3 regions of the Aquabacterium sp. NJ1 genome follow, and region 1 is predicted to be linked to each of the others. Evidence: predicted binding sites of a transcription regulator. Region 1 holds the regulator's gene; each other region holds the start of a gene.
The links. The regulator FNR, encoded in region 1, switches genes on or off when oxygen is low (the NO sensors DNR and NnrR bind a similar motif). The targets are predictions, from matches to a motif close to TTGATNNNNATCAA.

Region 2: the regulator FNR is predicted to act here: its motif matches at 945-958, upstream of JY96_RS08045 (FeoA family protein).
Region 3: the regulator FNR is predicted to act here: its motif matches at 922-935, upstream of cyoA (ubiquinol oxidase subunit II).

What each region holds. Positions count from the first base shown of each region.
Region 1 covers NZ_JRKM01000001.1:4,753,808-4,761,719, forward strand. Annotated here, with positions in the region: gene JY96_RS20555 (cation-translocating P-type ATPase) at 1-596, shown strand, start outside; gene ccoS (cbb3-type cytochrome oxidase assembly protein CcoS) at 611-787, shown strand; gene ccoN (cytochrome-c oxidase, cbb3-type subunit I) at 836-2,263, shown strand; gene ccoO (cytochrome-c oxidase, cbb3-type subunit II) at 2,277-2,906, shown strand; gene JY96_RS20575 (cbb3-type cytochrome c oxidase subunit 3) at 2,919-3,056, shown strand; gene ccoP (cytochrome-c oxidase, cbb3-type subunit III) at 3,071-4,006, shown strand; gene ccoG (cytochrome c oxidase accessory protein CcoG) at 4,143-5,633, shown strand; gene JY96_RS20590 (hypothetical protein) at 5,655-5,912, shown strand; gene JY96_RS20595 (hypothetical protein) at 6,019-6,306, shown strand; gene fnr (fumarate/nitrate reduction transcriptional regulator Fnr) at 6,378-7,094, opposite strand; gene hemN (oxygen-independent coproporphyrinogen III oxidase) at 7,288-7,912, shown strand, end outside.
Region 2 covers NZ_JRKM01000001.1:1,866,654-1,874,565, reverse strand. Annotated here, with positions in the region: gene feoB (ferrous iron transport protein B) at 1-568, opposite strand, end outside; gene JY96_RS08045 (FeoA family protein) at 618-899, opposite strand; gene mraZ (division/cell wall cluster transcriptional repressor MraZ) at 1,230-1,661, shown strand; gene rsmH (16S rRNA (cytosine(1402)-N(4))-methyltransferase RsmH) at 1,666-2,712, shown strand; gene ftsL (cell division protein FtsL) at 2,709-3,014, shown strand; gene JY96_RS08025 (penicillin-binding protein 2) at 3,032-4,966, shown strand; gene murF (bifunctional UDP-N-acetylmuramoyl-L-alanyl-D-glutamate--2,6-diaminopimelate ligase MurE/UDP-N-acetylmuramoyl-tripeptide--D-alanyl-D-alanine ligase MurF) at 4,967-7,912, shown strand, end outside.
Region 3 covers NZ_JRKM01000001.1:3,451,648-3,459,559, forward strand. Annotated here, with positions in the region: gene JY96_RS14820 (MFS transporter) at 1-848, opposite strand, end outside; gene cyoA (ubiquinol oxidase subunit II) at 996-2,090, shown strand; gene cyoB (cytochrome o ubiquinol oxidase subunit I) at 2,148-4,148, shown strand; gene cyoC (cytochrome o ubiquinol oxidase subunit III) at 4,175-4,792, shown strand; gene cyoD (cytochrome o ubiquinol oxidase subunit IV) at 4,918-5,292, shown strand; gene JY96_RS14845 (SURF1 family protein) at 5,289-6,074, shown strand; gene JY96_RS14850 (ATP-binding protein) at 6,071-7,402, shown strand; gene JY96_RS14855 (response regulator transcription factor) at 7,409-7,912, shown strand, end outside.

The DNA of each region.
Region 1 (7,912 bases):
CTCAGGGCGGTGAATTGCAGCCCGGCAGTGCCACCGGCTTCGTGTTCGACGAGACCTTCCGCGAGGAGGCCGGCCCCACGATTGCCCGCTTGAATGCGCTGCAGTGCCAGACCGCATTGCTTTCGGGGGACCAGGAAGGTCGGGTAGTTGCTGCGGCGCAACATCTGAGCGGGTGGGGCGAACTTGTGATCGCCAAGGCCCACGCCACGCCAGAAGACAAGCTGCAAGTGATTGCCCAGGCCCAGTCGCAGGGCCACCGCGTAGCCGTTGTGGGTGACGGCATCAACGATGCCCCCGTTCTGGCCAAGGCCGATGTCTCCATCGCGCTTGACCAAGGGGCGGCATTGGCGCAATCTCAGGCGGATCTGATCGTGGTGGGGGGGCGTTTGCTCGGGGTGCCGCTGGCCGTCGAAACCGCACGGCGTGCCATGCGCATCGTCAAGCAGAACCTGGCCTGGGCAGCGATTTACAACCTCAGCTGTATTCCGCTGGCCTTGATGGGCCTGCTGCCGCCCTGGCTTGCCGGCCTGGGCATGGCGCTCAGCTCGCTGGGGGTGGTCTTGAATGCACTTAGACTCGGCGCCTTTCGCTCGTAAGGCTGCCCTACATCATGGAAATCCTGTACGTCCTGATCCCCGTGTCCGTTTTACTCGTGCTGGCGATCTTGGCCGTGCTGGGTTGGGCCGTCAACAGTGGGCAATTTGAGGACATCGAACAAGAAGGGCTGCGCATCTTGCAACCCGAGGGGCAAGCAGATGGGGGCAACGTTGAGCCTCATCAAGATTAGATAGTGGTTTGCCCCCACAATTAAGTCTGTAACAAAGGAGAAGAAGAGATGGCAACCACCCACTCTGCCACGTACAACGATACGGTTGTCCGGCAGTTCGCCATTGCCGCCGTCCTATGGGGCGTTGTCGGTATGGCTGTCGGCGTCCTTATCGCGTCCCAACTGGCTTGGCCGGAACTCAATTTCGGCATTCCCTGGCTGACCTATGGTCGCCTTCGTCCCCTGCACACCAATGCGGTGATTTTTGCGTTCGGCGGCTGCGCCCTGTTCGCAACGTCTTACCACGTGGTGCAACGTACTTGCCAGACGCGCCTTTTCGCAGGCCCTCTGGCTTCGTTCACGTTCTGGGGCTGGCAACTGGTGATCCTGCTGGCCGCGATTTCGCTGCCCATGGGTTTCACCACCGGCAAGGAATACGCCGAGCTGGAGTGGCCGATCGACATCCTGATCGCTGTGGTCTGGGTGTCCTACGCCATCGTGTTCTTCGGTACCGTCGGTACGCGCAAGATCCGTCACATCTATGTGGCCAACTGGTTCTACGGTGCCTTCATCATCGCCGTGGCCCTGCTGCACATCGTCAACAGCGCTGAAATCCCCGTCTCGCTGACCAAGTCCTACTCGGCCTACGCCGGTGTGCAAGACGCCATGGTCCAGTGGTGGTACGGGCACAATGCCGTGGGCTTCTTCCTGACGGCAGGCTTCCTGGGCATGATGTACTACTACATCCCCAAGCAGGCCGGCATGCCCGTGTATTCGTATCGCCTGTCGATCGTGCACTTCTGGGCCCTGATCTTCACCTACATGTGGGCGGGTCCTCACCACCTGCACTACACCGCGCTGCCTGACTGGACGCAATCCGTCGGCATGGTGTTCTCGCTGATCCTGCTGGCGCCTTCCTGGGGCGGCATGATCAACGGCATCATGACCCTGTCGGGTGCCTGGTACAAGCTGCGCGACGACGCGATCCTGAAGTTCCTGATCGTGGCCCTGTCGTTCTACGGCATGTCGACCTTCGAAGGTCCGATGATGTCCATCAAGACCGTGAACTCGCTCTCGCACTACACCGACTGGACGGTCGGCCACGTGCACTCGGGCGCCCTGGGCTGGGTGGGTCTGATCTCGATGGGTTCGCTGTACTACCTGATCCCGCGCATGTTCGGTCGTACCACGATGTACTCCGTGTCGGCCATCTCGCTGCACTTCTGGGCGGCCACCATCGGCATCGTGCTCTACATCGCCGCGATGTGGATTGCCGGTGTGATGCAAGGCCTGATGTGGCGTGCTGTGAATCCGGACGGCACCCTGGTGTACTCCTTCGTGGAGAGCGTGAAGGCAACCTATCCGTTCTACGTGATCCGCGTGTCTGGTGGCTTGCTCTACCTGGGCGGCATGATCCTGATGCTGTGGAACACCGTGATGACCGCGACCAATGGCCGCGCCGTCAACGCGCCGATCCCTCAGCCTGCTCACGCCTGATAAGGAGAACAACATGGCTGACAAGAACCACAAGCCTTCACTCTTCTCCCATGAGAAGATCGAAACCAGCAACTTCCTCATGATCGTGCTGGTGCTGCTCGCCGTCAGTTTCGGTGCCCTGGTTGAAATCGTGCCGCTGTTCTTCCAGCACAGCACGACGCAACCAGTGCCGGGCCTGAAGCCCTACACCGCGCTGCAACTGGCCGGTCGTGACATCTACCTGCGTGAGGGTTGCTACAACTGCCACTCGCAGATGATCCGTCCCTTCCGCGCCGAGACGCTGCGTTACGGCCACTACTCCATGGCTGGCGAGTTCGTGTACGACCACCCCTTCCAGTGGGGCTCCAAGCGTACCGGCCCTGACCTGCAGCGCGTGGGCGGCAAGTACTCCGACGAATGGCACCGTGCCCACCTGCACAACCCGCGTGACGTGGTGCCCGAGTCGAACATGCCTGCTTACCCCTGGCTCGAAGAGAACAAGGTGGACCCGGCCGGCATGGCGCCTCGCATGAAGGCCCTGCGCATGGTGGGTGTGCCTTACACCGATGCCGAGATCAGTGCCGCCGCAGATGAGGTCAAGGACAAGACCGAAATCGAAGCCGTGATCGCCTACCTGCAGGTGCTGGGCACAGCTGTCAAATAAGGAGCAGCGCATATGGACATCATTGTCGTGAGAAGCATTTTCACCGTTGTGTGTCTGTGCGTTTTCGTGGGCATTGTTGCTTGGGCATACAAGCGCAGCAACAAGGCCCAGTTCGAGGAGGCAGGTCGCCTGCCCCTCGCTGAAGATTGACTGGAGGCTCATAAATGAGCGACTTCATTAACAGTGGATGGTCGTGGTATGTCATCGCGATCGTCGTCTTTGGTCTGGCTTATTGCGCCTTTGTGCTGATCGGTGCTGCCAAGCACAAGGTCATCTATGACGCGCAAGGCAATGTCGACAAGACAACGGGCCACGTGTGGGACAACGACCTGCGCGAGCTGAACAACCCGCTGCCGCGCTGGTGGCTGTTCCTGTTCATCATCACGCTGGCGTTTGCCGCTGGTTACCTGGCGCTGTACCCCGGCCTGGGTGACAACAAGGGCACCCTGGGCTGGAGTTCCAAAGGCCAGCTGGACGCCGAAATGGCCAAGGCCAAGGTGGAGCAGGACAAGATCTTCGCCGCGTTCAAGAACGCATCGGTTGAAGACTTGGCCCGTGACCCCAAGGCTCACGCCATCGGTGAGCGCCTGTTCCTGAACAACTGTGCGGCTTGCCACGGTTCGGACGCCAAGGGCAACAAAGGCTTCCCCAACCTGACGGACAACGACTGGCTGCATGGTGGCTCGCCCGAGAAGATCATCGAGACCATCACGCATGGTCGCCGTGGTCAGATGCCCGTGATGGCGCCCGCCGTGGGCAGCCCGGAAGAGGTTCGCCAGGTTGCGAACTATGTTCTGAGCCTGTCTGGTGCTGGTCACAACTCCATCATGGCTGAACTGGGCAAGGCCAAGTTCAAGCAGGTGTGTGCCGCTTGTCACGGTGCGGACGGCAAGGGCAATCAGGCCATTGGCGCGCCCAACCTGACAGACAAGATCTGGCTGCATGGTTTCGGCGAAGAGGCCATCATGAACATGGTCAACAAGGGCAAGCTCAACATCATGCCGGCACAGGAAACTCGCCTGTCTGAAGACCAGATCAAGCTGTTGGCTGGCTACGTCTGGAGCCTGTCGCACACGACCCAGACAGCACAGGCTCAATGAGGCCTTGATGCCAGCAATCAGGCCCTGTCATTCGCTTGATCTCGATCAAGCGGAGGGCTAAAGTCAGGCGGTGAACCATGCGTAGTGATACCCTGTAGGGTATTCGTCGGGTTCACCGCTTTTTCGTTTTTGTGCCATGACCGATACAAGCCCCTCCACCCCAGCGCCCAAGCGCATCATTCCCATTCAGGCCGCCGAGACCACGCCGCCTCAAAGCGACGCACGTCGGGAGGAGGTGGTGTCGCTCTACAAGAAGAGCGAGAAGATCTATGCGCGCGAAGTAGAAGGCTGGTTTCGCAACTGGCGCGTGGTCTTGATCTTCGTGACCCAGCTTGCTTTCTACGGCACCCCCTGGTTGAGCTGGAATGACCGTCAGGCTGTGCTGTTTGATCTCGGCACGCGGCGCTTCTACATGTTCAACCTGGTCCTGTACCCGCAGGACTTCATCTACCTGACTGCGTTGCTGGTCATCTCGGCTTACGGGCTCTTTCTGTTCACCACGGTGGCGGGCCGCCTGTGGTGCGGTTACGCCTGCCCTCAAACGGTCTACACGGAAATGTTCATGTGGATCGAAAACAAGATCGAGGGTAGCCGTGCCAAGCGCATGAAGATGGATAAATCGCCCTGGACGGCCGAAAAGCTCGGGCGCAAGGTGGCCAAGCATGCCGCCTGGCTCACCTTGGCGCTGTGGACGGGCTATACCTTCGTGGGCTATTTCACCCCGATCCGTGTCCTGGGCGCCGAGGTCGTGTCCTTCGGCATGGGTCCCTGGGAAATCTTCTGGGTGCTGTTCTACGGCTTCGCGACTTACGGCAACGCGGGCTTCATGCGCGAGCAAGTGTGCAAGTACATGTGCCCGTACGCGCGCTTCCAGAGCGCCATGTTCGACCGCGACACGCTGATCATCAGCTATGACGCCAAACGTGGCGAACCCCGTGGGGCACGTTCCCGCAAGACGGACGCACAGTCCAAGGGGCAGGGCGATTGCATCGACTGCACACTGTGCGTGCAGGTCTGCCCGACCGGCATCGACATCCGCAAGGGCTTGCAGTACGAGTGCATCGGCTGTGCGGCCTGTATCGACGTGTGCGATTCGGTGATGGACAAGATGGGCGCGCCGCGTGGCCTGATCCGTTACGCCACGCTCAATGCGCTGGACAACGGTTGGGGCCGCAAGGAAATGTGGGGCCGCGTCACCCGCCCTCGCGTGCTCATCTACACGACCATTCTGCTGATCGTCGTGGGCGCTTTCCTCACCAGTTTGTATTCCCGCCCGCCGTTCCGTGTGGACGTGGTCCGTGACCGTGGGGCGCTCGCCCGCATCGTGGACGATGGTTTCGTCGAGAACGTCTATCGGATCCAGCTGATGAATGCCAGCGAATCGGTTCAGAAGTACCGCGTGGGTGTGGAGCAGCTCAGCCAGTCCATCGTCAAGGGTGGTGACGAGTTAGTGCTGGGCCCGGCGGAAGCGCGGTGGGTGCCCATCGCTGTTCGGGTGCCGCCAGAAGTGGCCGCGCGCATGGGCTCCGGCGCCTTCGGCATGACCGTGGTGGTGGAGCAGCTTCGCCAGGGTGATCGGCCTCAGGTCGACGTTCGGGAAAAGTCGACATTCATGGTGCCTCGCTGAGCGCACCTTGCAGGAGTAAGCATGTCTCAAGTTGAAAACAACGCAGTCGCCAACATCGAGCAATCGAAGCCCTGGTGGCGCTATCCCATCGTGTGGATGGTGTTTGGTGGCCCGGCCGCCGTGGTGGTGGCTTCCTTGTTCACGGCTTCGTTGGCCATCAAGCACGTCGACCCGGTGCTGGACACGTCTGTTGGCCAGGTGAGGGCGCCATCCGAGGCACCCGCCATCCAGGCGCGCAACCATTCTGCTGAACAGTCTCGCGAGTCCGTGGATCGGTAAAACCCCTAGGGGGTATGCCCCCTTATTTAGGGGTTATTCCTCGCTCGTTGTGTGACCCGTCGTAGGAATATGTGACTTGTGTCCCAGTTCAACGAAGGAGAACCGAATGACACAGCGCGTACTGCACGCTGCCCAGATCTTGTGGCCTGCTTTCCTGATTGCAGGGGTTCTAGAGATGGTGGTGTTTTCGTGGGTTGACCCGACCCAGTTGCGGATCGGTCAGTGGCAACCTGATGCCCAGACAACCTACAGTCTCGCGTTCTTCGTGTTCTGGGGTTTGGTGACGCTATCGTCGCTGCTCAGCCACTGGATGATGCGGGTGTCTGACTCTCCCGCGCATGCGCGCAGAGTGCGTCGCCATGCACGCCGCCAGCAGGTGCACAACCACGCTTGAATGAAAAAGGCCCGCTGAGTGCGGGCCTTTGCTTTTTGGGTGGTGCCGGCGGTATCGGCAGTATTGATGCGTCAGCAGCGCACGCTGTTGACCAGCGCGCGCAAGCCGGCTTCATCCGTGATGCGGATGTCGCGCTGCTTCACTTCCAGCAAGCCTTCTTCCTGGAACTTGGAGAAGGTACGGCTGACGGTTTCCAGCTTCAGCCCCAGGTAGCTGCCAATTTCTTCACGCGTCATGCGCAGCACCAGCGCAGACGCGGAGAAGCCGCGTGCGTGCAGACGCTGGGTCAGGTTCAGCAAGAAGGCCGCCAGGCGTTCTTCCGCGCGCATGCTGCCCAAAAGCAGCATCACGCCGTGGTCGCGCACAATTTCGCGGCTCATGATCTTGTGGAACTGGTGCTGCAGGTCCGAGAACTCGCGCGACAGGTCTTCCAGTTGCGAGTAGGGGATCACGCAGACCTGGGAGTCTTCCAGGGCGATGGCATCACAGGCGTGGCGGTCGGTGCTGATGCCGTCCAGCCCCAGCAGTTCGCCGGCCATCTGGAAGCCAGTCACTTGATCACGCCCATCTTCAGATGAAACGCGTGTCTTGAAGAAACCCGTCCGCACGGCATAGACCGAGCGGAAGGGGTCACCCGTGTGGAACAGCGCGTCACCGCGCTTGACGGTCTTGCGTGTGGCCACCAGGGAGTCAAGGTGCGACAACTGGGGTTGCGACAAGCCCACAGGCAGGCACAACTCGCGCAGGTTGCAACTCGAACAGGCTACTTTGAATGTGTCGTATTTCATGGAACAGCCAGACGCGCCGCCTTGGTCGTGATGACAGGAATGTTGTTGGGCGGTCGAGTCAGAAACGTCTGCGATGGGAAATGTACTGTTCAGCATGAGGAACCTCAAAGGTTGCCCGATTGTTGCTGCTTCCGTGTCGCCGACCTTGAGCCAGATCAACCCAACTAGGCGACAGTTTGGCACAGTCCCCGGCATGAGTGAACCGGTCCTGCTATCAAATCACGTTGCGCCCGCGATTTCCCGCGAGATGCTGTCTCGCCTGGACGTAAGCGGTCCGCGCTACACCTCCTACCCGACGGCAGACCGCTTCGTGGAGGCGTACGGCCCCGCGCAGTACCTGCAAGCCCTGCAGCAACGCGTGGAGGGCGGTGGTGCGGTGGGTGGCGCGGCTACGCCGCTGTCCATCTATGTGCACATTCCGTTTTGCGAGTCGGTTTGTTATTACTGCGCTTGCAACAAGGTGATTACCAAGCACCACGAGCGCGCGCTGGAATACCTGGACGCGCTGCGCACGGAAATCGAATTGGTGGTGGCGCAACTGGGCCGTGGGCAAGCGGTGTCCCAGCTGCACTTCGGTGGCGGTAGCCCGACCTTCCTGACCGACGACGAGCTGGAGGGCCTGCTGGCCACCTTGCAGTCGGCGTTCCGCTTTGTGCCAGGTGGTGAATATTCGATCGAAATCGACCCGCGGACGATTGATGCCTCGCGCCTCAAGCGCCTGGCAGCCATGGGTTTCAACCGCCTGAGCTTTGGGGTTCAGGACTTTGACCCGCACGTCCAGCATGCCGTGCACCGCGTGCAGCCCTTCGAGCAGGTCG
Region 2 (7,912 bases), 2.9 Mb from region 1:
TGGGCCGGGGGGCGGTGGGCTTGGGCAGCTTGGCCCAGTCCAGTTGGTCGAGCTGGTTGAGCAGGGCGCGCTCGCCACCGGTCTGCACGGCCACGGCTTCCACCACCGGGATGCCCAGCTCCTGCTGCAGCTTGACGGTGTCGATGTGGATGCCGCGTTTGGTGGCCAGGTCCATCATGTTGATGGCCAGCACCATGGGCACGCCCAGGGTCTGCAGCTCCAGCACCATGCGCAGGTTCAGGCGCAGGTTGGTCGCATCCACCACGCAGACCAGGCCCACCGGCGCCGATTCACCCGCGCGCACGCCGGCGATCACATCGCGCGTGATGGCTTCATCGGGGGTGGCGGCCAGCAGGCTGTAGGCGCCGGGCAGATCCAGCAGGCGCCAGCCTTGGCCGGCGGGGGACACAAACTGCCCCTCCTTGCGCTCGACGGTGACGCCGGCGTAGTTGCCGACCTTCTGCTTGGCACCCGTGAGGCGGTTGAACAGCGCGGTCTTGCCGCAGTTCGGGTTGCCGACCAGGGCGATCAGCGGAGAGTTTGACACTTCAGGTGTCGCTGCCGCCATGAGGTCGCTCCTGCTGCTGGCCAATGAGAAAATACGGGACGCTGAACGATCAGGCCACAACGACTTCGATCAGCGAGGACTCCAGCTTGCGCATGGCGAAGGTGCTGGTGCCCACCCGGACGGCCAGGGGCCCACGGCCAAAGAAAATGCGCCGCAGCACCTGCACGCGCTCGCCCGGCACGAAGCCCAGCTCCATCAGCCGGCGTTTGAGGGCGCCGCCGTCGTGGTGGCCAGCCTTGATGTCCTGGATCGTCGCCACCGCCCGCACGGGCAGCTTGTCCAGCGTGATGGCCGGCGACTTGCTGTGATGAGGGTGGTGCTGCGATTTCATGAGCCCATTCTAGTTTTAAATGCGAACGATTCGCAATGAGTTTGATTGATCCAAGTCAGGAAAGTCGGGCATCTTTCCCGCGATCAGGGGGCCGATGGGTGGGAGTCCACCCAGTGCTTACCCCAGCCCCAAAGGGGGTAATTCCTCATCTTCCACTTCCAGACCCCCTTGCAGGTCCTTGATTCATAAGGACTTTTTTTCTGCGTTTTCGCGCCGCAATCGCATCTAAGTCTTTGATTTCATTGAACTTTTTTTTACTTCCACCTTGTTTTGGGGGTGCGGATGCGATAAAGTGGGATTTAGTGCAAATTCGTGGGGTTTTGTGTGAGCTTGGTCTTTCAAGGGGCATCAGCGTTGTCGCTGGACGCAAAGGGGCGGATGGCCGTTCCCTCGCGCCATCGCGACGCTTTGCAGGCCCTTTGTGCAGGCCAGTTGACCATCACCAAGAACCCCGATGGCTGCCTGATGGTGTTCCCGCGCCCCGCGTGGGAAACCTTCCGCGACAAGGTTGCCGCGCTGCCGATGTCGGCCGCCGGCTGGAAGCGGATCTTTCTGGGCAACGCCATGGACGTCGAGATCGACAGCGCTGCGCGCGTGCTGATCTCGCCTGAACTGCGCGCCGCAGCCGGCCTCACCAAGGACGTGATGCTGTTGGGCATGGGCAGCCACTTCGAGTTGTGGGACGCCCAGAAGTACGCCGCACACGAAGCCGAGGTCATGGCTCAGCCCATGCCCGAGGCGCTTCAAGACTTCACCTTCTGACGCGATGCAGGAAGGAGTCACACCTTGGCAGCATCAAACTGTCCTGCTGCACGAGGCGGTCGATGCCTTGTGGGATGCCGACGTCGGTCCGCATCCGCAGGGGGTGTACGTCGATGCCACCTTTGGTCGCGGCGGCCATTCACGTCTCCTGCTGTCCAGGCTGGGCCCGCAGGCGCGTCTGATCGCGCTGGACCGGGACCCGGAGGCCATTGCCCACGCCACGCAAGGCCCCAACGCCATCAACGACCCACGCTTCCAGATCGTGCACGCACCGTTCTCGTCCTGGGCGGATGTGGTGGCCGATCTGGGCTTGCCGCAGGTGCACGGCTTGCTGATGGACATCGGCGTGTCGTCGCCGCAGATCGACAACCCCGCGCGCGGTTTCAGCTTCCGCTTCGATGCGCCGCTGGACATGCGCATGGACACCACGCAAGGCGAGAGCGCGGCGGATTTTCTGGCGCATGCCTCGGTGGACGAGATCACGGAGGTCATCCGTGAGTACGGCGAAGAACGGTTTGCTTGGCCCATTGCAAAGGCGCTTGTCGCTCGCCGCGATGAAGGCCAGCCTGTGCGAACCACTGCCGAGCTATCGGCGCTCGTGGCTCGTACGGTCAAAACCCGTGAAGCCGGGCAAGACCCCGCTACCCGAACCTTCCAGGCTCTTCGGATTCACGTCAACCGTGAGCTCGGTGAACTGGAAGACGCTCTGGAGTCAGCCTTGAAGACGCTGGCGCCCGGCGGGCGGCTGTCGGTCATCAGCTTCCATTCGCTGGAAGACCGCATCGTCAAGACCTTCATCGCGAAACACAGCCGCGAAGAAGTCGACCGCCGCGTGCCATTCGCTAGCCCGAAGCCCCTGATGCTGGACGCCATCGCGCGCATCAAGCCCTCCGCTGAAGAAGTGGCGGGCAACCCGCGTTCGCGCTCTGCCGTGCTGCGCGTGGCCGAGCGCACCAACGTGCCCTGGTCAGAGGCCTTGGTGGCTGCGCCGGCCAAGGCGGGCAAGGGCAAGGCTGGTGGCAAAAGCGGTGGCAAGGGAGGACGTCGATGATGGCGCGCCTCAACATCCTGCTGGCCATCGTGCTGCTGCTGAGTTGTTTCTGGTTGATCCGGGCCAGCTACGAATCGCGCCACCTGTTCGTGGAGCTGGAAAAGGCCCAGTCGCAATCGCGCGAGTTGCAGATCGAATTTGAGCGTCTGCAGCTGGAAAAGCGCGCGCAGGCCACGCCGCTGCGTGTTGAAAAGCTGGCGCGCGAAAAGCTGCACATGTTCAACAACACGCCGGCCGTCACGCACTATGTGAGCACCGCGGCGTCGGGTGGTGGTGCCACCAGCCAGGGGGTGCAGCCATGAGCCGCCTGGGTGACCTGATGCGCCGCCTGCGTGGCAAACCACGCCAGCAAGGCAAGGGTGCCATGCCCACCGTGCGTTACGCGACCAGCCCGCTGCTGGCTTCGCGCACACCGCCCTGGCGCGTCAAGTTCATGATCGGCGCCATCGGCCTGGGTTTTGCTGTGCTGATCGGGCGCGCCGCCTGGATCCAGATCATCCACAACGATTTCTACCTGCAGCAAGGTGCCAGCCGCTACGAGCGCCGCATCGAGTTGCAGGCCAACCGCGGGCGCATCCTGGATCGCAATGGCGAGTTGCTGGCCTCCAGCGTGCCGGCGCCGTCGCTCTGGGCCATCCCCAAGGACATGGATGCCTCGCGCGACCAGCTGCGTGCCTTGAGCAAGCTGCTGGACATGCCCTTTGTCGACCTGCAAAAGCGCCTGGCCTCCAGCCCCAACTTCGTGTGGCTGCGCCGCAAGGTCGAAGACGGTGTGGCCGAGAAGGTGGCTGCGCTCAAGATCAAGGGTGTGTACGAGCTGCGTGAATTCAAGCGCCAGTACCCCGAGGGTGAGGCTGCTGCGCATATCGTGGGCTTCACCAACATCGAAGACGAAGGCCAGGAAGGCATCGAGCTGGCTTATCAGAAGCAGTTGGCTGGCCGCGATGGTGTGCGCCATGTGATCAAGGACCGCCTGGGGCGGGTGGTGGAGTCGGTGGGCGACATGGTGCCGGCTGAAGACGGCCGGGCCATCCGTCTGTCGATCGATGCCAAGATCCAGTTCTACGCCTACCAGCGCATCCGCGATGCCGTGGCCCTGCACAAGGCCAAGGCCGGCAGCGTGGTGGTGCTCGACGCCGTGACCGGTGAAGTGCTGGCGCTGGCCAATGTGCCCAGCTACACACCGGAAGATCGCCGCAACCTGACGGGTGCCCAGCTGCGCAACCGTGCGCTGACCGACACCTTCGAGCCGGGCTCCACCATGAAGCCCATCGTGATCTCGCTGGCCATGGAGACCAAGCGCATCACGCCCAACACCATCATTTCCACCGCGCCTGGCCGCTTGACCATCGATGGCTCCACCATCTCTGATTCGCACCCGCACGGCGACCTGACCGTCGAGCAGGTCATCCAGAAGTCCAGCAACGTCGGCACGGCCAAGATCGCCATGCAGATGCAGCCGCGCGAGATGTGGGAAATGTTCACCGCCGTGGGCCTGGGGCAAAAGCCGCAGCTCGGTTTCCCCGGCGCGGTGACCGGCCGCCTGCGCCCCTACAAGTCGTGGCGCCGCATCGAGCAGGTCACCATGAGTTATGGCTACGGCCTGTCGGCCAGCTTGTTCCAGCTGGCCCACGCGTACACGATCTTCGCCAGCGATGGTGAACTGATCCCGATTTCGCTGCTGAAGCGGGAGGGCCCCGGTGACGATCGGGATCCTTTGCGCAAAGTGGCGAAAGCCCATTCCGGGGATGACAACGAGCGCCCCGTGCTGGCCTTCAAGACCGCCTTCCGTCCGGAGGCGGCTTCGTCGTCTGAGGGTGATCCCTCTGCACCGGCCAATGAAGAGGTCGTGCCCATCCATGGCACCCGCGTGATCTCGCCTGAGACGGCCCGCGCCGTGCGCAAGATGCTCAACCTCGTGTGTGGCCCGGGTGGTACCGCACCCAAGGCCCAGACCCAGGGCTACAGCGTGGGCGGCAAGACGGGTACCGCGCACAAGGTCGAAGGCAAGGGTTATGCGGGCAACAAGTACCGCGCCTGGTTCGTGGGCATCGCGCCCATCAGCAAGCCCCGCATCGTGGTGGCCGTGATGGTGGACGAGCCTGGCGACGGCATCTATTACGGTGGTGATGTGGCCGCGCCCGTGTTCAGCCAGGTGGTGCAGCAAACGCTCAACCGCCTGGGCGTGCTGCCTGACATGGAAGTGCAGCCCAAGATCATCAACACCGAACCCGCTGAAGTGGAGAGCTTTTAAATGAGCCAGACCACTTTGCACCTGCACAGCACGGATGAAGCCCTGGGCTGGCTGCGCCAGTGGGGCGTCACGCGCCTGACGGTAGACAGCCGCCAGGTGGCGTCGCTGGCCGGTGAGGGCGTGTGCTTCATCGCCTGGCCGGGTGCCGCGCGTGATGGCCGGGCCTTTGTCGAGCAAGCCTTGAAGGATGGCGCCCGCGCTTGCCTGGTCGAAGCCGATGGCGTGCAGACCTTTGGTTTCGCTGACGCCCGTGTGGCCACCGTGCCTGGCCTGAAGGCCCGCAGCGCCGAGATCGCGCACGGCTTCTTTGCCGAACCCAGCGCGCAACTGCAGGTGGTGGCCGTGACGGGCACCAATGGCAAGACCTCGACCTCGTGGTGGACAGCCCAAGCCTTGAGCAGCCTGGGCCAGGGCTGCGGTGTGATCGGCACGTTGGGCGTGGGCCAGGTGGATGGCGACTTCGTGCCCACCGGCTTGACGACGCCTGACCCCATCACCTTGCACGCCACCTTCCGCGCGTTTGCAGACAAGGGCCTGAAGGCTGCGGCCATCGAGGCCTCGTCCATCGGCATCGAAGAGTTGCGCCTGCACGCCACGCACATCGCGGTCGCGCAGTTCACCAACTTCACGCAGGACCACCTCGACTACCACGGCAGCATGGAAGGCTACTGGCAAGCCAAGCGCCGCCTGTTCGACTGGCCGGGCCTGCGCGCCGCCGTGCTGAACCTGGATGACCCGATGGGCCATGCGCTGCAGGACCACGCGCGCGGTCGCCATCTGGCCTGCTGGTCTTATGGCCTGCAAGAGGCCGTGCGCCTGCAGGCGACCAACATCCGTTATCAAGCCCATGGCTTGGTGTTTGACCTGATCGAGCGCGACGATGCGCTGTCGCAGATCGTGGGCAAAGCGACCGTGCAGGCGCCGGTGATCGGCACCTTCAATGTCTCGAACCTGCTGGCTGTGCTGGGGGCCCTGCGTGCACTCGATGTGCCGCTGGCTGACGCTGCGCGCGCCTGCAGCGGCTTGAAGTCGGTGCCAGGCCGCATGCAGGTGGTGAGCCTGCCTGATTGGCAGCCGGAAGTGCAGACTGCCGTGCCCATGGCCGTGGTCGATTACGCCCACACCCCTGATGCACTGCTCAAGGCCTTGCAAGCGCTGCGCCCCGTGGCCGAAGCACGCAATGGCCAGTTGTGGTGCGTCTTCGGTTGTGGTGGTGACCGTGATCCCATCAAGCGCCCCCTGATGGGTGCCATGGCCGAGCAGCACGCCGACCGCGTGGTGCTGACCAGTGACAACCCTCGCAGCGAATCCCCCGCCTTCATCCTGTCGCAGATCCTGGCCGGTGTGGCCGGGCGTGACACGGTGGACGTGATCGAAGACCGCCGCGCTGCCATCGCACATGCCCTGCAGCAGGCCGATGCCAACGACATCGTGTTGATCGCCGGCAAAGGCCATGAGGCCACGCAAGAAGTGGCCGGCGTCAAGACACCCTTTTCAGATGTGGACGAGGCAGCAGCCGCGCTCAAGCGCCGCGCGCCGGTCGTCCCAGCACCCAGCATTCCCATGATGATGACCCTGGGCCTGGCCCACGAACTGTTGCCCGGTTCGGTGCTGACGGGTGACCCCGCCACGCCGATCGCCCGCGTGCATACCGACACCCGCACCCTGCAGCCCGGCGACCTGTTCGTGGCGCTGCGCGGCGAGCGCTTTGATGCGCATGACTTCCTGCCCCAGGCCAAGGCCGCTGGCGCCGTGGCCGTGCTGGCCCAGCAAGGCGTGGACACCTGTGGTCTGCCAGGCCTGACGGTGCCTGACACACGCGCCGCACTGGGGTGGCTGGCATCCGGCTGGCGCGCACGTTTTGACATCCCGCTGATCGGTGTGACCGGCAGCAATGGCAAGACCACGGTCACGCAGATGATCGCGTCCATCCTGAAGACCTGGGTGGTGTCGCAAGGCGCGCCCGAAGCCTCGCTGGCCACGCAGGGCAACTTCAACAACGAGATCGGCGTGCCTTTGACCCTGCTGCGCCTGCGTGAAGGCCAGCACCGTTGTGCCGTGGTCGAGCTGGGCATGAATCACCCCGGCGAGATCGCGCACCTGGCTTCGATTGCCGCGCCCACGGTGGGCCTGGTGAACAACGCCCAGCGCGAGCACCAGGAGTTCATGCACACGGTCGAGGCCGTGGCGCGCGAAAACGGCAGCGTGCTGCAGGCCTTGTCGCGCAGCGGCGTGGCCGTGTTCCCGGCCGACGACGAGTTCGCCCCCATCTGGCGCGAGCAGGCCAACGGCTATCCCAAGTTCGACTTCGCCACGCAGGGCCCGGCCGCCATCACGGGGGCCGCGACCTGGGTGGCCGAGCCCACACCGCATTGGCTGATCGACATCAGCACGGCGCAGGGCGCGGCCCGCGTCAAGCTGAAGATGGCCGGCGCCCACAATGTGCGCAATGCATTGGCCTCCACGGCCGCTGCGCTGGGTGCCGGTGTGCCCCTGAGCGTGATTGCCCAGGGCCTGGAAGCTTTCGAGCCCGTCAAGGGCCGTTCGCAACTGCGTTGCATCACCCTGGGTCAGCGCGCGGTCACCCTGGTGGACGACAGCTACAACGCCAACCCCGATTCCGTGCGCGCCGCCATCGACATGCTGGCCGGCCTGCCTGGCCCACGCTGGCTGGTGCTGGGTGACATGGGCGAGGTGGGCACGCAAGGCCCGGCCTTCCACGAGGAAGTCGGCACCTATGCCCGTGAGCGCGGCATCGAACACGTCTGGACGGCTGGTGAGTTGTGCGCGCATGCCGCGCAGGCTTGTGGCGCGTCCGCCCGTCATTTCAACAGCGCAGCCGACATCGTGGCCGCGCTGCCCACGCTGGATCAGGTGCCTGCGGCGGCATCGATCCTCGTCAAAGGTTCACGCTTCATGAAGATGGAACAAGTTGTCGCCCGCCTG
Region 3 (7,912 bases), 1.3 Mb from region 1:
CGGCCAATGGCCTGACTGGCGTGCAGGGCCACCCAGGACAGTGGGAACACCGTCACCAGGTGGAAGAGGGCGTAGCTGGCCAGGGCGGCGAATGCGCCGATCACCACATTGAGGCCCTGTTCCTGGAACAGCTCCTTGGGGTTGCAGGGGTCCAGCTCGTGGGCGTCCAGCTCGCGTTCGTATTCATGGGTCACGACCAGCCGCAGCCGCGCAAACAGGCCGACCACGTTGATGGTGAAGGCCGTGAAGAAGGGGAAGCGCCAGCCCCAGCTCAGGAAGTCCTCGGTGGACAGGCTGCCCCACAGGTAGGCAAACAGCCCGCTGGCCAGGATGAAGCCCAGCGGCGCGCCCAGCTGGCCCAGCATCGCGTACCAGCCCCGTCGGCTTTCCGGCGCGTTGAGCGCCATCAGCGAGGGCAGGCCGTCCCAGGAGGCGCCCAGCGCCAGGCCCTGGCCGATGCGGCACAGCGTCAGCATCGAGATGGCGACCCAGGCGCCGGATGTTTCGCTGCCTGGCAGCAGGGCCATGCCCACGGTGGAGCTGCCCAGCAGGAAGAGGGCGGCCGTCAGCTTGGTGCTGCGCCCCCATTGCTGCTGGATGGCCATGCCCACCAGGGTGCCGATGGGGCGCACGACGAAGGCCAGCGCCAGCAGCGTGAAGGCGAACAAGGTGCCTTGCAATCGGTCAACGAAGGGAAAGAAGAGCGCCGGGAAGACCAGCACGGACGCGATGCCGTAGACGAAGAAGTCGAAATACTCGGATGCCCGTCCGATCACCACGCCCACCGCAATGTCGCCCGGCGCGACAGAAAGCGATTCGATGGGGGGCGCTTCAGGAGCATTTTTCATGATGTGAATTGCATGGGTGCCTGCAGTACTCATATCGGTGGTCTCCTGGTGCATTGGACAAAATGTCCAATGGTTGATCCACCTCAATCAAGATACATTCGGGCCCGCTGCACAACTCTCGTTTTCCCGCCCGCGCGGGTAACCCTGATGTACCCTTCCCGTCCGTCCCGTCGACCCTTGGCCCTTCTGGGGCTCCTGGGCGCCACAGCCGCGCTGTCCGGCTGCAACTTCGTCGTGATGAAGCCACATGGCGACATCGCCCGGCAACAGGCTGACCTCATCGTCACCTCGACCCTGCTGATGCTGCTGATCATCGTTCCGGTGATCGTGCTGACGCTGTTTTTTGCCTGGCGGTATCGCGCTTCCAACACGTCTGCCACGTACACGCCCGATTGGGATCACTCCACCCGTCTGGAATTGATGATCTGGGGCGCGCCGCTGCTGATCATCATCGCCCTGGGTGCGATCACCTGGATCAGCACGCACAAGCTCGACCCCTACCGCCCGCTGGACCGCATCGACGCCGAGCGCGCCGTACCGGCTGACGTCAAACCCCTGGTGGTGGAAGTGGTGGCCCTGGACTGGAAGTGGCTGTTCATCTACCCCGAGCAGGGCATTGCCACCCTCAACGAGCTGGCCGCCCCGGTTGACCGCCCCATCCAGTTCAAGATCACCGGCTCCAGCGTGATGAACGCGTTCTACATCCCCGAGCTGGCCGGCATGATCTACGCCATGCCCGGCATGGAGACCAAGCTGCACGCCGTGATCAACAAGCCCGGTGTCTACCAGGGCATGTCGGCCAACTACAGTGGCGGCGGCTTCTCGGACATGCGCTTCAAGTTCCATGGCTTGTCCAACGAGGACTTCGAGCGCTGGGTCGCCAGCAACAAGGCTGAAGGCCAGCCCCTGGACCGCGCCGGCTTCCTGAAGCTGGAGCAGCCCAGCTCGCGTGATGGGGTGCGCCGTTACGCCAGCGTGGACGCCGCCTTGTATGACGCCATCCTCAACCGTTGCGTGGACGCCAGCAAGATGTGCCTCAACCAGATGGCGGCCATTGATGCACGGGGTGGTCTGGGCAAGGGCAGCGTGAGCGGCCTGACCAAGCAAACCTGGCGCACGGCCGACGGCATGCAGGAGCGCATCGTGGTGGCGGCGCAGTGCACGCCGGTCAACACACGCGGCACTGCCACCTTGGCCTCTTCCGTGATGGCACCTGCCCGCACGGAAATCGCCCAGCCCTGAACTGAATCCCGCGCGGCCCTTTGAAGGGTTGCGCTTCACGCTCTTGCGAGATCGAAGATGTCCCCCGAACTCAGCCAATTGATCTTCGGACGCCTCAGTCTGGAGGCCATTCCGTACCACGAGCCCATCCTGGTTGCCACCTTCGCCGCTGTGGCCCTGGGTGGCCTGGGCGTGCTGGCCCTGCTCACCAAGTTCCGCCTGTGGGGCCCGCTGTGGCGCGACTGGATCTGCAGCATCGACCACAAGAAGATCGGCATCATGTACATCGTGATGGGCCTGATCATGCTGCTGCGTGGTTTCGCCGATGCGGTGATGATGCGCGCCCAGCAGGCCATGGCCTTTGGTGACAACGCCGGCTTCCTGCCGCCGCACCACTTTGATCAGGTCTTCACCGCCCACGGCGTGATCATGATCTTCTTCGTGGCCATGCCCCTGGTCACGGGTTTCATGAACTACGTGGTGCCGCTGCAGATCGGTGCGCGCGACGTGGCCTTCCCCTTCCTGAACAACTTCAGCTTCTGGATGACGGCCGGTGGCGGCATCCTGGTGATGGTGTCGCTGTTCATTGGTGAATTCGCCAAGACCGGCTGGCTGGCCTACCCGCCGCTGTCGGGCCTGATGCAATCGCCTGACGTGGGGGTGGACTACTACCTCTGGTCACTGCAGATCGCGGGTATCGGGACGACGCTCTCAGGTATCAACCTGATCGCCACCATCATCAAGATGCGCGCGCCCGGCATGACCATGATGAAGATGCCTGTCTTCACCTGGACCTCGCTGTGCACCAACGTGCTGATCGTGGCCTCCTTCCCCGTGCTGGCCGCCACCCTGGCGCTGCTGACGGCTGACCGCTACCTGGGCACCAACTTCTTCACCAACGACATGGGCGGCAACCCCATGCTGTACGTGAACCTGATCTGGATCTGGGGCCACCCCGAGGTCTACATCCTGGTGCTGCCCGTGTTCGGCATCTTCTCTGAAGTGGTCTCCACCTTCAGCGGCAAGAAGCTGTTCGGTTATGCCTCCATGGTCTATGCCACGGTCGTGATCACGATCCTGTCCTACCTGGTGTGGCTGCACCACTTCTTCACCATGGGTTCGGGCGCGAGCGTGAACTCCTTCTTCGGCATCACGACGATGATCATTTCGATCCCGACGGGCGCCAAGATCTTCAACTGGCTGTTCACGATGTACCGTGGCCGCATCAAGTTCGAAGTGCCCATGCTGTGGACGGTGGGCTTCATGATCACCTTCGTGGTGGGTGGCATGACCGGCGTGTTGCTGGCCGTGCCGGCCGCCGACTTCGTGCTGCACAACAGCCTGTTCCTGATCGCGCACTTCCACAACGTGATCATTGGTGGCGTGGTGTTCGGCCTGTTTGCCGGCATCAACTTCTGGTTCCCCAAGGCCTTCGGTTATCGCCTGGATGCCTTCTGGGGCAAGGTCTCCTTCTGGTGCTGGTTCATCGGCTTCTGGGTGGCCTTCACCCCGCTGTATGTGCTGGGCCTGATGGGCGTGACCCGCCGCATGAACCACTTCGATGACCCCTCGCTGCAGATCTGGTTCCAGATCGCTGCTGTGGGCGCGGGCATCGTGGCACTGGGCATTGGCGCCTTTGGCGTGCAGCTGCTGGTCAGCTACCTCAAGCGCGACCAGCTGCGTGACGAAACCGGTGACATCTGGGGTGGCCGCACCCTGGAGTGGTCGACCGCTTCGCCCCCGCCCGACTACAACTTCGCGTTCACGCCCATCGTGCATGACAACGATGCCTGGCATGACATGAAGCAACGTGGCGCCAAGCAACCGATGGTCGGCTTCAAGTCCATCCACATGCCCAAGAACACGGCCTCCGGCTTTGTGATCGCGATGCTGGCCACCGGCACGGGCTTCGCGCTGATCTGGCACATGTGGTTGTTTGCCGGCCTGGGCTTCGTCGCCACCATCGCCGCCGCGATCGTGCACACCTTCAACTACGACCGTGATTTCTATATCCCGGCCGATGAAGTGGCCCGCTCCGAGCAAGCTCGTGCAGGCAGCTCGATGGCCTCGGCGGCCTGATCGAACAAGGTAGTAAACACAACACCATGGCTATCGCATCTACGCATGTAAACGGGGCGCCGGTCTTCTACGACAACGGCGACCACCACCCTCAGCAAGGCACGCTCCTGGGCTTCTGGCTCTACCTGATGAGCGACTGCCTGATGTTCGCGGTGCTGTTCGCCGTGTACGCCGTGCTGGGTCACAGCTACGCGGCCGGCCCCTCGGGTGCCGACCTGTTTGACCTGCCGCTGGTGGCGGTCAACACGGCGCTGCTGCTGTTCTCGTCGATCACCTATGGCTTTGCCATGATCGCGATGCAAAAGGGCAGCAAGGGCGGCGTGCTGGGCTGGCTGGCCATCACCGGCCTGTTCGGCCTGGGCTTTTTGAGCCTGGAACTCACCGAGTTCGCGCACCTGATCCACGAAGGCGCGGGCCCCTGGCGCAGCGGCTTCCTGTCCTCGTTCTTCACGTTGGTGGGCACACACGGCCTGCACGTGACCTTCGGTTCCATCTGGCTGGTTACGCTGATGGTGCAGGTGAGCAAGCTGGGCCTGACGCCCGAGAACAAGCGCCGCCTGATGTGCCTGTCGATGTTCTGGCACTTCCTGGATCTGATCTGGATCGGCGTGTTTACCTTCGTTTACCTGATGGGCACGATTTAAGGACCACCCCCTACGGCCTTCGGCCGCCCCCTCAAGGGGGCAACGCTGACGGACCGGCGAAGCCGGATCCGTGGCGTTCGCTGGGTCAGGGCCAAGGCGCAGTCTGGTACGTATTGGAGTTATTTATGGGTCAACATTCTCACGACGACCACCACGAAGAAGGCGGCTACCACGCCACCTACAAGGGCTACCTGATCGGCTTCCTGCTGTCGGTCGTGCTCACGGCCATCCCGTTCTGGCTGGTGATGGGCAAGGTGCTGCCTTCGCCGCGTGTCACGGCTTTCGTGATCCTGGGTTTTGCCGCCGTTCAGATGATCGTGCACATGATCTATTTCCTGCACTTGAACGCCAAGGTGGAAGGCGGCTGGTCGCTGCTTGCCATGGTCTTCACCGTGGCTTTGGTTGTGATCATGTTGTCGGGTTCGATCTGGGTGCTCTACCATCTCAACACGAACATGATGCCCAGCATGGACCCTGCGGCCATGCGCAACATGCCGTGACCCTGACCAAGCAGCAACATACCCCCCGCTCAAGCAGAACGCTGGCCGCGATTTTCATCGCGGCCGCTTTTGCTTTGGCGGGCTTCTTGTCCCTGGGCGTCTGGCAGGTCGAGCGTCTGGCCTGGAAGGAGGCACTGCTGGCCCGCGTGGCGCGGCATGTGCACGCGGTGCCTGCGCCTGCACCTGGGCCGGCTGACTGGCCGCATCTGCAGCGCGAGGCGGACGAATACCGGCGCTTGAGCGTGCGTGGCCGTTTCGCCCATGAACGTGAAACGCTGGTGCGGGCCAGTACCGAGTTGGGATCGGGCTACTGGGTGCTCACGCCGCTGCAAACGGATCAGGGCTTCTGGGTGCTGGTCAACCGGGGCTTCGTGCCCACCGAGATGAGTGCACGTGCCGCGCGGCAGACACCCGAGCCGGTTGGCGAGCAGACGGTGATCGGCCTGCTGCGCCTGTCCGAGCCGGGCGGCAGCCTCTTGCAGAAGAACGATGCGGTACATGGCCGCTGGTATTCGCGTGATGTCCCGGCCATGGCGGCGGCGCAAGGCCTGAGCGCTCAGGCCGTGGCGCCTTATTTCATCGATGCGGTTGTGCCGGACGGGCAGGGCGCCGATACCAGCTGGCCACGGCGTGGCCTGACCGTCCTGCAGTTCAGTAACAACCACCTGGTGTATGCCTTGACCTGGTTTGCGCTGGCAGCCATGACGGCGGGCGCCATGGGCTACCTGGTGGCCGACGAGCGGCGCTTGCGCCGGTTGAGCGGGCAGCGCAACAAACCATGATCAGCCCGCTCGCCGCGCTTCCCGCCGAGCCTGTCTCACCCACGGGTGACGTGGCTTTGGCGCCGGAGCGGCTGGCGCACAGCAACAACCTGCTGCAGCTGATCCAGATGCGCTGGCTGGCCGTGGCGGGCCAGTTGTTCACCATCCTGATCGTCGAGTTCGTGCTGGGCATGTCCCTGCCGGTCATCGAGATGGTCACGCTGCTGGCGGTGCTGGCGGTGTTCAACATCGCGAGCTGGTTGCGCCAGCGCCTGGCCCTGCCGGTGAGCAATGGCGAGTTGTTCGCGGGTCTGCTGGTGGATGTGGGTGTGCTGACCTGCCAGTTGTATTACTCGGGCGGCAGTGCCAACCCTTTCATCTATCTGTACCTGCTGCAAGTGGCCGTGGGTTCGGTGCTGCTGCGGCCCATCTACACCTGGGCCATGGTGCTGGTCACCAGCCTGTGTTTCGTGGCGCTCACGCAATGGCATCGTCCGCTGGCCTTTCCGGATGTGGGTGGGCCCGCGCCGTCTGCACACTATGTGGGCGGCCTGCTGGCGTGTTTCCTCATCAACGCGTCGCTGCTGGTCATCTTCATCGGGCGCATCGGGCGCAATCTGCGGCAACGCGACGCGCGCCTGGCCGATTTGCGCCAGCGTGCCGCAGAAGAGGAGCACATCGTCCGAATGGGGCTGCTGGCATCGGGCGCGGCGCACGAACTGGGCACGCCGCTGGCCACGCTGTCGGTGATCCTGGGCGACTGGGCCCGCATGACGCCGTTTGCGGCCGAGCCCGAGTTGCGCGAAGAGATCGAGCAGATGCAGGTGCAGGTCAGCCGCTGCAAGTCCATCGTCACCGGCATCCTGCAATCGGCTGGCGAGACGCGTGGCGAGGCGCCTGAAGAAACCACCTTGCACGATTTTCTGGATGAGCTGGTGGAAGAGTGGCGCCAGACCCGGCCGGTCAAAGAGCTGATTTTCGACCGCCACAACTTGCCCGACGTGCCTTTCATTGCCGACACCGCACTGCGGCAGATGATCGACAACGTGCTGGACAACGCGCTGGAGGCCGCACCACAAGGCCTGTTGCGCGTGCAGGCCAGTTGCGAGGACGACACCTTGACCCTGCGCGTGCAAGATCAAGGGCCGGGCTTCACACCGCAGATGCTGCAGCGCTTTGGCAAGCCGTATGAATCGAGCAAAGGCCGGCCTGGTGGTGGGCTGGGCTTGTTCCTGTCGGTGAACGTGGCGCGCACGCTGGGTGGGCGCATCGAGGCGCACAATCGCCCGGGCGGTGGGGCCGAAGTGGTCATCACGCTGCCATTGGCATCGCTGATGACCTCAAAATAACGCCCCATGCAAGCCCAACGCCAACTGCTCATCGTCGAGGACGATGACGCCTTCGCCCGCACCTTGGCACGCTCCTTCGAGCGCCGGGGTTACGAGGTGCTGCGCGCGTCCTGCCTGGCCGAGGTGAAGGGGCTGCTGCAAACGCATCGCCCGGCTTATGCCGTGGTGGACCTCAAGCTGGCCAGTGGTGACTCAGGCCTCGCTTGCGTGCAAGACCTGCAGGCCCATGACCCCGACATGGTGATCGTGGTGCTGACGGGGTACGCCAGCATCGCCACGGCGGTGGAGGCGATCAAGCTGGGCGCGCGCCACTACCTCGCCAAGCCGGCCAACACCGATGACATCGAAGCGGCGTTCTCGCGGGTCGAGGGTGACACCGATGTGGAGTTGACCGAGCGGACGACCTCGATCAAGACGCTGGAGTGGGAGCGCATCCACGAAACGCTGGCCGAGACCGGCTTCAACATCTCCGAGACGGCCCGGCGCCTGGGCATGCACCGCCGGACCCTG